DNA from 3 places in the Cobetia sp. genome. Region 2 is predicted to be linked to each of the others. Evidence: predicted binding sites of a transcription regulator. Region 2 holds the regulator's gene; each other region holds the start of a gene.
What was found. Region 2 encodes sigma-54, which starts transcription at its own class of promoters, with help from an activator protein. Its sites were predicted from a motif close to TGGCACNNNNNTTGCTNT; they were not measured.
Positions count from the first base shown of each region.

Region 1: a site for sigma-54 is predicted at 1,495-1,512, ahead of AC4FAH_RS02770 (sugar phosphorylase). Genes of this name have one in related genera too.
Region 3: a site for sigma-54 is predicted at 1,630-1,647, ahead of AC4FAH_RS03840 (ANTAR domain-containing response regulator). Genes of this name have one in related genera too.

Region 1 is NZ_CFDJES010000013.1:12,233-15,508, forward strand. It holds gene ribD (bifunctional diaminohydroxyphosphoribosylaminopyrimidine deaminase/5-amino-6-(5-phosphoribosylamino)uracil reductase RibD) at 1-14, opposite strand, end outside; gene nrdR (transcriptional regulator NrdR) at 247-735, opposite strand; gene AC4FAH_RS02765 (GlsB/YeaQ/YmgE family stress response membrane protein) at 1,134-1,382, shown strand; gene AC4FAH_RS02770 (sugar phosphorylase) at 1,745-3,276, shown strand, end outside.
Region 2 is NZ_CFDJES010000039.1:2,128-5,403, reverse strand. It holds gene lptA (lipopolysaccharide transport periplasmic protein LptA) at 1-269, shown strand, start outside; gene lptB (LPS export ABC transporter ATP-binding protein) at 273-1,013, shown strand; gene AC4FAH_RS05905 (RNA polymerase factor sigma-54) at 1,247-2,695, shown strand.
Region 3 is NZ_CFDJES010000021.1:5,472-8,747, forward strand. It holds partial or broken gene AC4FAH_RS03835 (NarK family nitrate/nitrite MFS transporter) at 1-1,126, opposite strand, end outside; gene AC4FAH_RS03840 (ANTAR domain-containing response regulator) at 1,689-2,264, shown strand; gene AC4FAH_RS03845 (CmpA/NrtA family ABC transporter substrate-binding protein) at 2,315-3,276, shown strand, end outside.

The sequences.
Region 1 (3,276 bases), on a different contig from region 2:
AGGGCGTGGGCCATGTGGCGCGCATCACGCGCCGAGGGAGCACTGCGGTCGTGAGAGTGGCTGTCACGGGGAGCATGAGAAGCATGAGGAGAAAGAGACATGCGATACCTTGGCGTGAAACGAGAGAAGGTCAGGCGTTGCCCAGGCGGCGGCCAATACCCCGAGGCCTGAGCCACGCAGCGTGACGCGACAGGGCCAGCAGGCGCAGGCCTCGAGGGCATCTGCAAGGATGCCTGTGGCGAGGCATCAGGGCCGCGCGTCTTCCTCGCCCGGCAGGAAGCTGGGTTCCTGGGCGAGACGGTCAATCTCGGCGCGGAACTCATCAAGATCCTGGAAGCGACGATAGACCGAAGCGAAGCGGATATAGGCGACCTGATCCAGCCGCTTGAGCTGCTGCATGACCTCATCACCGATGCGCCGCGCCTCGATCTCACGTTCGCCGGTGGCACGCAGACGCTGACGAATGCGCTCCACCGCGGCCTCGATCAGCTCGGAGGAAACCGGGCGCTTTTCCAGCGCGCGCAGCATGCCGGCACGCAGCTTGTGCTCATCGAAGCTCTCACGCGAACCGTCGCCCTTGACCACGCGCGGCATGACCAGCTCCGCCGTTTCGTAGGTCGTGAAACGCTCACCGCAGGCCGCGCACTGGCGACGCCGCCGCACCTGGTCACCCTCGACCACCAGTCGGGAATCCGTGACCTTGGTTTCATGAGTTCCACAGAAGGGACAGTGCATGTTGGAGAGCCTGCTTGGGTGCGAGGTGGCTGCGGCCCCGCGCGAAGCACAGCGAGGAAGTGGCGCAGCGCAGCCGAATGACAGCGAATGGCGGGTATTGTAACCGTTAAGGCACCGCCACGGGAGCCTATGTCAGCCCCGACATGACTGAACTAGCCTTGAGGAGCGCCCAAGGGGCGACAGGAGTTTCCTGGATTGTCGCCCCGGGGGGGCGGACACCGCGGCGAAAGCGTCCATCAACCTGCCGGCAGGCTTGAAATCCCCGCCCGATAACCGAAAGATGACATCAGGGTGCAGCGCCTCACAAGGACGCTTGCCCGAGCCGTGAAATCCTTTCACGACTGGCGGCGAATGATCTCTGCCGCGAGATTGATCACGATGACGCAAGGAGCTGCGACATGGGAATCATTGCATGGATCATATTCGGTCTTATTGCCGGCATCATCGCCAAGGTGATCGTGCCCGGCAAGGACCCGGGTGGCATCATCGTCACCAGCATCATCGGCATCCTGGGTGCCGTGGTCGGTGGCTGGGTCGGCACCCTGATGGGTTTCGGTGAAGTGACGGGATTCAATCTGGCCAGCTTTGTCATCGCCGTGCTCGGCGCCGTCATTCTGCTGATTCTGTATCGCGTGCTGCGCAAGTAAAGCATGTCATGAAGCGCAGTGGCGTCAGCTGGCCGCAGGCCACATGACGCCAGACAGGACGGCCAGCCGGCACATGCAGGCTGGCCGTCCTGCCTTGCAGGCTTGACGAATCTGGCCCGAGGCGTGCATGACTCATGAGTAAAGGCGCCAGGCCGTCACCCACGGGCGCCGCTGAGCGATGCGCCATTCAGGGATTTCACCAAGCGACGGCCAGCCGACTTCATCTGATATGTGATTTCCAGTCTTGCCACCGGCCCCGCAGGATTGCACCGGCGGGCTTCCCGAAGATCACCCGCGACACGCTCTGCCATTGCGGCTCACGAGGCAGAGTCTGACCGCTTTTGCTGCCACGAGGATTGCCCATGTCCGATACGTCATCTCCCGATCACTCGACATCCACTGCCTCAGATCCTGCGCCGAGCGAGGGCAGCGCCAGGCCACGCGCCAGAGTCTCTCTCGCCAAACGTCTCTCGCAAGCTGATTTCCAGGCGCACGCCACACGCCTGCTCGCCGAGATCTACCCACAGCGTCATGAAGAAGTCCTCAGACGCCTGGAGACGGTGCTGGATTTCCATCGCACGCGCCTCAACCCCCGCGTACCGGAAGGCGAGCCGCTCTGGAGCGAGCGCGACCAGTGGCTGATCACCTACGGCGACAGCCTGCAGCAGGAAGGCGAGGCGCCACTGGCGACCCTGCACGACTTCCTCGCCAGCCGACTGGACGACAGCCTGTCCGGTGTCCACGTGCTGCCCTTCTTTCCGTGGAGCAGCGATGACGGCTTCAGCGTCATCCACTATCGCGAGGTCAATCCGGTCCTCGGCGACTGGCAGGACATCCGGCGCCTGAGTGAGCAGCGCGACCTGATGGCAGACCTGGTCATCAATCACTGCTCGCGCGAGTCACTGTGGTTCGCCGATTATCTGGCCGGCGTGCAGCCCGGCCGCGACTACTTCATCGAGATGGACCCCGACACCGATGTCTCCGAGGTCGTGCGCCCGCGTCCATCTGCCCTGCTCACGCCGGTGCATACCCGTCGTGGCCTGCGCCATCTTTGGGCAACCTTCTCGGATGACCAGATCGACCTGAACTTCGCCAATCCCGATGTGCTGCTCGAGTTCATCGGCATCCTGCTTTACTACCTCGAGCAGGGCGCGGGCATCATCCGCCTCGATGCGGTGGCATTCCTGTGGAAACGCCAGGGCACCTCCTGCATCCACCTGCCGGAGACACACGCCGTGGTGCGCCTGCTGCGCGCCATCGTCGACCATCTGGCGCCGGGCAGCCTGTTGATCACCGAAACCAACGTGCCCCACGCCGAGAACATGTCCTACTTCGGGCTCGATCGCCTGTCACAGCACGACCTCACCGCCATCGAGGGCAGCGCCCAGGCCGATGAAGCGCACCTGATCTATCAGTTCACGCTGCCGCCGCTGACGCTGCACACCCTGACCTCCGGCGATGCCAGCGCCCTGACCCAGTGGGCCACCAGCCTGCCGTCCCTGCCTTCCGGCTGCAGCTACTTCAACTTCACCGCCAGTCACGACGGTATCGGCGTTCGCGCCCTTGAGGGCCTGCTGCCCGACCACGAGCGCGACACCCTGGTGCGGCTGGTGCATGACTTCGGTGGCTACGTCAGCATGCGCGCCAACCCCGGGCGCGCCGACACCCCCTATGAGCTCAACATCAGCTACTTCGATGCGCTCAAGGGCACGCGGCGCGGCCAGGACCCGTGGCAGATCGAGCGCTTCATCGCCAGTCAGACCCTGATGCTGAGCCTGCAGGGCATCCCGGGGCTGTACATCCACTCGCTGACCGCGACTCCCAACCACCAGGAAGGCGTCGAGCGCGATGGCCATCTGCGCGCCATCAACCGCCGCAAATGGCAGCGTGATGA
Region 2 (3,276 bases):
ACCTGGAACAGCAACCCGCGCCCGACGAGAAGCTGGTCAAGGGCTGGGCCGACACCATCCGCTACCATGCGCTGGAGCGCCGCGTGGAGCTGGTCGGCAATGCGCGTCTCGAGAAAGGCGATGACACCTTCGAAGGCGGCTACGTGGAGTACTTCCTCGACAAGCGCCAGGTGAACGCCAACAACAGCAAGACGGCACAGCAGACCGAAGGCGGTCGCGTGCACATGACTCTGACGCCGCGCGGCGCCAATGCCAGCAAGGAAAACTGAGTCATGACTGCTGCTACTCCGCGTACGCTGAGCGCTCGCCATCTGGCCAAGGCCTACAAGGGCCGCAAGGTGGTCAAGGACATCTCGCTGGAGATCCGCCAGGGCGACATCGTCGGCCTGCTGGGCCCCAACGGCGCCGGCAAGACGACCTCGTTCTACATGATCGTCGGGCTGGTGCGCGCCGATGCCGGCAACGTCTCCATCGATGACAAGGACCTCTCCGCTGCCGCCATGCATCAGCGTGCACGCGCCGGCATCGGCTATCTGCCGCAGGAGGCGTCGATCTTCCGCAAGCTGTCGGTGGCCGACAACATCATGGCGATTCTGGAGACCCGCAAGGACCTGGATCGCAATGGCCGCAAGGCACGCCTTGAAGAGTTGCTCGAGGAATTCAGCATCACGCACATCCGCGCCAGCACCGGTATGAGCCTCTCCGGCGGTGAGCGTCGTCGGGTCGAGATCGCCCGTGCACTGGCCACCGAGCCGGATTTCGTGCTGCTCGATGAGCCCTTTGCCGGCGTCGACCCCATCTCGGTGGGCGAGATCAAGAGCATCGTGCGTCAACTGCGCGACCGTGGCATCGGCGTGCTGATCACCGACCACAACGTGCGCGAGACACTCGATATCTGTGACACCGCCTATATCGTCGGCGATGGCCAGATCATCGCCCACGGTGATGCGGACTCCATCCTGGCCAACCAGCAGGTGCGCGACGTCTACCTGGGCCACGAGTTCACGCTCTAGGGTCAGCGGCTGCGCTGAGTCCTCGCGAGGCGAAAGCTTCGAAAGCCGCTGCGTGATTTTATCGCGTAGCGGCTTTTTCATGTCTGACATCAGACGCATGCATGACGTCCATACCACCTTGGTGGAAACATGGCATGCAAGTTGCTTGAATATTCACGACAACCACTTGTCAGTGCCCCGAGTCACGGTATAGCGTAGTAAGCACGTTCCTTTGCCGTGAATTGACTGACTCCATGAAACCCACCCTGCAACTCCGCCTCGGCACCTCGCTGACCATGACGCCGCAGCTCCAGCAAGCGATCCAGCTGCTGCAGCTGTCGACGCTCGACCTGCGTCAGGAGATTCAGCAAGCCCTCGAGTCCAACCCCATGTTGGAGCTCGACGAGGACTACGAGTCGCTGGATGTCGTCGAGACACAGGATTCGAGCGAGATCTCCACTGCCGACTCCTCGAGCGAGATTCCCGAGGAATACCCCCTCGACAGTGACTGGTCGGACCTCTACCAGGACCACGCCGGTAGCCTGACCAGCTCCGGCAGTGGCAGCGGGAGTGAAGAAGGGCCGGACTTCGATCGCAATACCAGCGTCGAGAGCCTGCAGGACCACCTGCGCTGGCAGCTGGCGATGACCGACCTCGATGGCCGTGAACGCCAGATGGCGGAGAGCCTGATCGATGCCGTCGACGGTGCCGGTTATCTGAGCCTGTCACTCGACGAGCTGGTCGATGGCCTGCGCGGCCAGGGCCTGCCCGGCCTCAAGGCCTCCGAACTCGAGCAGGTATTGCTGCGTCTGCAGCAGTTCGACCCGACCGGCGTCTTCGCTCGTGACCTGCGCGAATGCCTGCTGCTGCAACTGGCGCTGCTGCCGGATGATCTGCCGCTGCTGGCGCAGGCGCGCCGCCTGGTACGTCAATTCCTCGAGGCACTGGGCAACGATGACCGCAAGCTGCTCAAGCGCCGCCTGAGCCTTGACGATGACGAGCTGGACCACGTCATCCGCCTGGTGCGCGCGCTCGACCCGCGTCCGGCATCCGCCTGGGGCGAGCCCGCCAGCGATTACGTGATCCCTGATCTGCTGGTGCGCCATACCCGCCATGGCTGGCAGGTCGAGCTCAATCCGGAAGCGCTGCCCAAGCTGCGCATCCAGCCGGAATACGCCGCGCTGATCAAGCGTGCCGACAAGTCCGCCGACAACACCTTCCTCAAGGACAACCTGCAGGAAGCCCGCTGGCTGATGAAGAGCCTGTCATCGCGCAATGACACCCTGCTCAAGGTCGGCCGCGAGATCATGGCGCGCCAGATCGACTTCCTCGAGCAAGGCGAGGAAGGCATGAAGCCGCTGATTCTGGCCAACATCGCCGAAGTGGTCGAGATGCACGAATCGACCATCTCGCGGGTCACGACCCAGAAGTACATCCACACCCCGCGCGGCGTCTTCGAGCTCAAGTTCTTCTTCTCGAGCCAGGTCGGTGGCAGCGGCAGTGGCGACGCCCACTCAAGCACCGCCATTCGTGCCCGCATCCGCAAGCTGATCGCGGAAGAGCCGGCCCGCAAGCCTCTCTCCGACTCACGGCTGGTCGATCTGCTCGCCAGCGATGGCATCGAGGTCGCACGCCGTACCGTGGCCAAGTATCGCGAAGCGATGGGCATCCCCTCCTCCAGCGAGCGCAAGCGTCTGGCCTGACGCGTCACCTGCGGCTGCCATGCCCTGCTCTCACCTCCACAATGGCAGCCGTCTCCAACCTCAAGCGCTGGATTTTCCGCTCATCAGCCTCTGACTTCGCGGGTAGCGGTACGCCTGTCGCGCGCTCTGTCACCCCAACAACCGCTCGCCAATTGCCCGTCATGAGCCATGACGGCGCGCAGGATGATGGCGAAAATCCGTCATTCCGGTAGTGTCATTCACCGTCAATCGCATGTTTTTAAAGTCACTTTTGCGCGTATTGCACCTGGATGACACCCGAAGAACCTCCCGGAACGCCGCTTGCTCCACGCAATCGAAGCGCCTGAAAGGCGACGTACATGCAGGGATTGGCGACGAAAACCCGCCTTCTTGCGCGTCTTTCACGCACCACCCACCAGACGTGCCCTTGAAGTCCACTCCGATACCCCTCACTGAGTTGAAGACAAGCACTGAGCCACGATGCAGCGCAGCGTTGATCTTTGCGCAAAGCTTGGGCATTGTCGGTACAGACGCTCACGACATCTGACGCCACTGGCAAGGGTGCGAAAACATCGCCAGACGGTGGCCGTCAAGCCTGTTGC
Region 3 (3,276 bases), on a different contig from region 2:
TACCGGCGACCGCGCCGAGTGCCTTGCGATTGACGAAGGGCACGATACCGAAGGTCGCGCCTTCCGCCATCTGCACGAAGAGGCTGAAGACCAGCATGATGCCGATGGCCACCGCGAGGGTTTCCATCTGGGCGAAGCCGACCAGCGCCACGCCTTCACACAGCAGCGCGATGAACAGCCAGCGCACGCGGCCCTTGAGGCCGGACTGGCGGGCGAAGAGATCAGAAAACACGCCGCCCAGGGTGCGGGCGAACAGGTTCATCAGGCCGAACAGCCCTGCGATGAGACCGGCGGTGGCGAGGTCGAGATCGAAGTGATCGAAGAAGTAGATGGCGGCGACGTTGTTGATGGTCAGCTCGACCCCGAAGCAGGCGCCATAGACGAGGAACAGGGCCCAGACGCGGATGTCGCGTGCTGCCGCGCCGAAGGTGGCGCGCATGCTGTATTCCTTCTCGGCCTTGGGCAGCTCACCGCGCTCACGCAGCTCGCTGAAGTTGCCGTCCGGCGCATCCTGGGTGAAGAAGTAGTAGGCGATACCGGTCAGGAACAGCACGATGCCCGGCACGACCATCGCCAGACGCCAGCCCAGGGTCTGCTCGACGCCCAGCATCAGCAGGCCGGCCATCACCAGCGGCATCAGCATCTGGGTGGTGCCGCCGCCCAGGTTGCCCCAGCCCGCGGTGGTGGCGTTGGCGGTGCCGACCACGTTGGGGCCGAACATCACGGAGGTGTGGTACTGGGTGATGACGAAGGAGGCGCCGATGGCACCGATGGCCAGGCGGGCCAGGAAGAAGGATTCGAAGCTGTCGGCGAAGCCGATGCACATCACCGGCAGCGAGCCGAGGCACAGCAGCCAGGTGTAGGCCTTGCGTGGCCCGATGCGATCACACAGCACGCCGATGGCGAGACGCACGATCACCGTGATGGCGACGGAGGCGATGATGGTGTTGCCGATCTGGGTCTTGGTCAGGCCGAGGTCGTCACGCACCACGGCCATCAGCGGCGCGATGCCGAACCAGCCGAAGAAGCAGACGTGGAAGGCGAACCACGACATGTGGAAGGCGCGCATTTGCGGGGTGTTGAAGCTGAACAGCCGGATGCGGCTGGCCTTGTTGCGGATATCCATGAGTGGGCTCCTGATTCAGCGTCGGTGCCGGGCACGAAGTCAGGTGTGCTCGGCGAGTGGTCGAACGGCTGTGAATGAACGACAGCAAGGGCGCCTCGTCATTGAGGGGCCTGGTTCGACGCACTCGTACTCCGAAGAGCCTGGTCCACGTCATGGATAGCGATGGCAGCAGTCGGTGATGCCATGGTTGCCGGCAGCAGAGCGTCTGTGCGGCAAGTGACAGGAACAAAGCAAGTAGCGCGCCAGTTGCGGGGGTGTGGGCGGGACAAGTCCCAGAAGATCAATGGCTTGGCGAGGGCAATAGGTTGGCATGCGCAGGCGGTGCCCCGGGCTGGGTGCGCGCTCGATGCGCGCTGGCGGTGCGTCATCGAGGCGCGAGGTACCAGTCTGGCGCACGCGAATGGCGCTGGGAGGGTCGGGCAGGCGCGTGCCTCATTGCAGTGCAGCGACGCTTTCGGCTCGGCCGCTCTGAAGGCCCTTGGCCGCAGGGTTGCACCAGATTGCGGCACGAATCCTGCTTGGGTGTACGGCAAGTCTCATGCCCGACCCAAGGAAACCTGACATGCCCGTGACCGTGCTGATCGTCGATGTCCGCAGTGAGCGCTCCGCCGCGCTGGAGCAGGCGCTATTGAGCGCCGGCTTCGAGGTGGCGCTGCGCGTTGACGAGCACGAGGACCTGCACGCGCTGGTCGAGCAGCATCAGCCCGATGCGGTGATCATCGACGCCGACCTGCCCAGCCGCGACACCCTGGAGCATCTCGGCCAGCTGGGGCGACGCTATCCCAAGCCGATGATCATGCTGGCCAGTGAAGATGCCCCGGACCTCGTGCGTGAGGCGGCCGGCGCCGGTGTCTCGGCCTATGTGGTGGACCACGTCATGCCAGCGATGGTGCGCAGCATGGTCGAGGTCGCCATCACCAGCTTCGAGGCGCACCGTGCGCTCAAGGGGGAGCTCAACCGTACCCAGACCACATTGGTGCAGCGGCGCAGCGTCGATCGTGCCAAGGCCGTGGTGATGGAGACGCGTGGGCTCAGTGAAGATGCCGCCTACCAATACCTGCGCAAGACCGCCATGAACCGGCGCCTGGCCCTGCATGAGCTGGCCGATGAGCTGCTCAAGGCCGCGCGTCGGCGCTGAGCCGGTCGCCGTACTGTCCTTCTCTCTCGATCGTTCAAGAGGTGTGCGTGATGCCCACAGATGTACCCCTGAATGGCCATCAGCTGACGCTGGGCCTGATGCCACTCAATGATGCCGCGCCCTTCGTGGTCGCTGAGCAGTTGGGGCTTTTCCGCGAGGAGGGGCTGGCGGTGACACTCAAGTGGCAACCCTCGTGGGCGGCGTTGCGTGATGACCTGCAGACCGGTGTGCTGCAGGGTGCGCAGATGCTGGCGCTGATGCCGCTGACCTCGACTCTGGGCCTGGATGGCCGCGCCACGCCGGTGATCAGTGCCATGACGCTCAATCTGGGCGGCAACTCCATCACGCTGTCGCGCGCGCTGATGGCCACCCTCGGCGAGGACGGCCACGACCTATCCAGTCCGTTGCAGGTCGCGAAGGCGCTGGCGGCGCATGTGCGCGAGCGCAAGCAGCGCGGTGAGCCGCTGCTCAAGCTGGCCAGCGTGCACCCGTTCTCCTCGCACCGTTATCTGTTGCGTTACTGGCTGGCGGCGGGCGGCATCAATCCGGACCGCGACGTCGAGATGCGCGCCGTGGCGCCGCCGCTGATGGCGGCGCAGCTGGCCAGCGGTGCGCTGGATGGCTTCTGTGTCGGTGAGCCCTGGAACAGCCTGGCGGCGGCGCAGGGCATGGGGCAGGTGGTGGCGGGCAGTCACGATATCTGGCGCTTCGGGCAGGAAAAGGTGCTGGGCGTGCGCGAGGACTGGGCGGAGCAGCATCCGCTGGCGCATCAGGCGCTGATTCGCGCGCTGCTCAATGCCTGCGCCTGGCTGGACCGCCCCGGCAATCGGGCCAGAGCCGCCGAGTGGCTGCACGACGAGGGCATGCCGGAGGTGCCGATGAGCGTGGTGACGCGCGGGCTGGAAGACGTCGATGTCGAGCAGTCGGTGGACGACTTCCAGCAGCACAATCCCGGCTGGACCATCTTCCATCGCTATGCGGCCAACTTCCCGTGGCGTTCCCAGACCCGCTG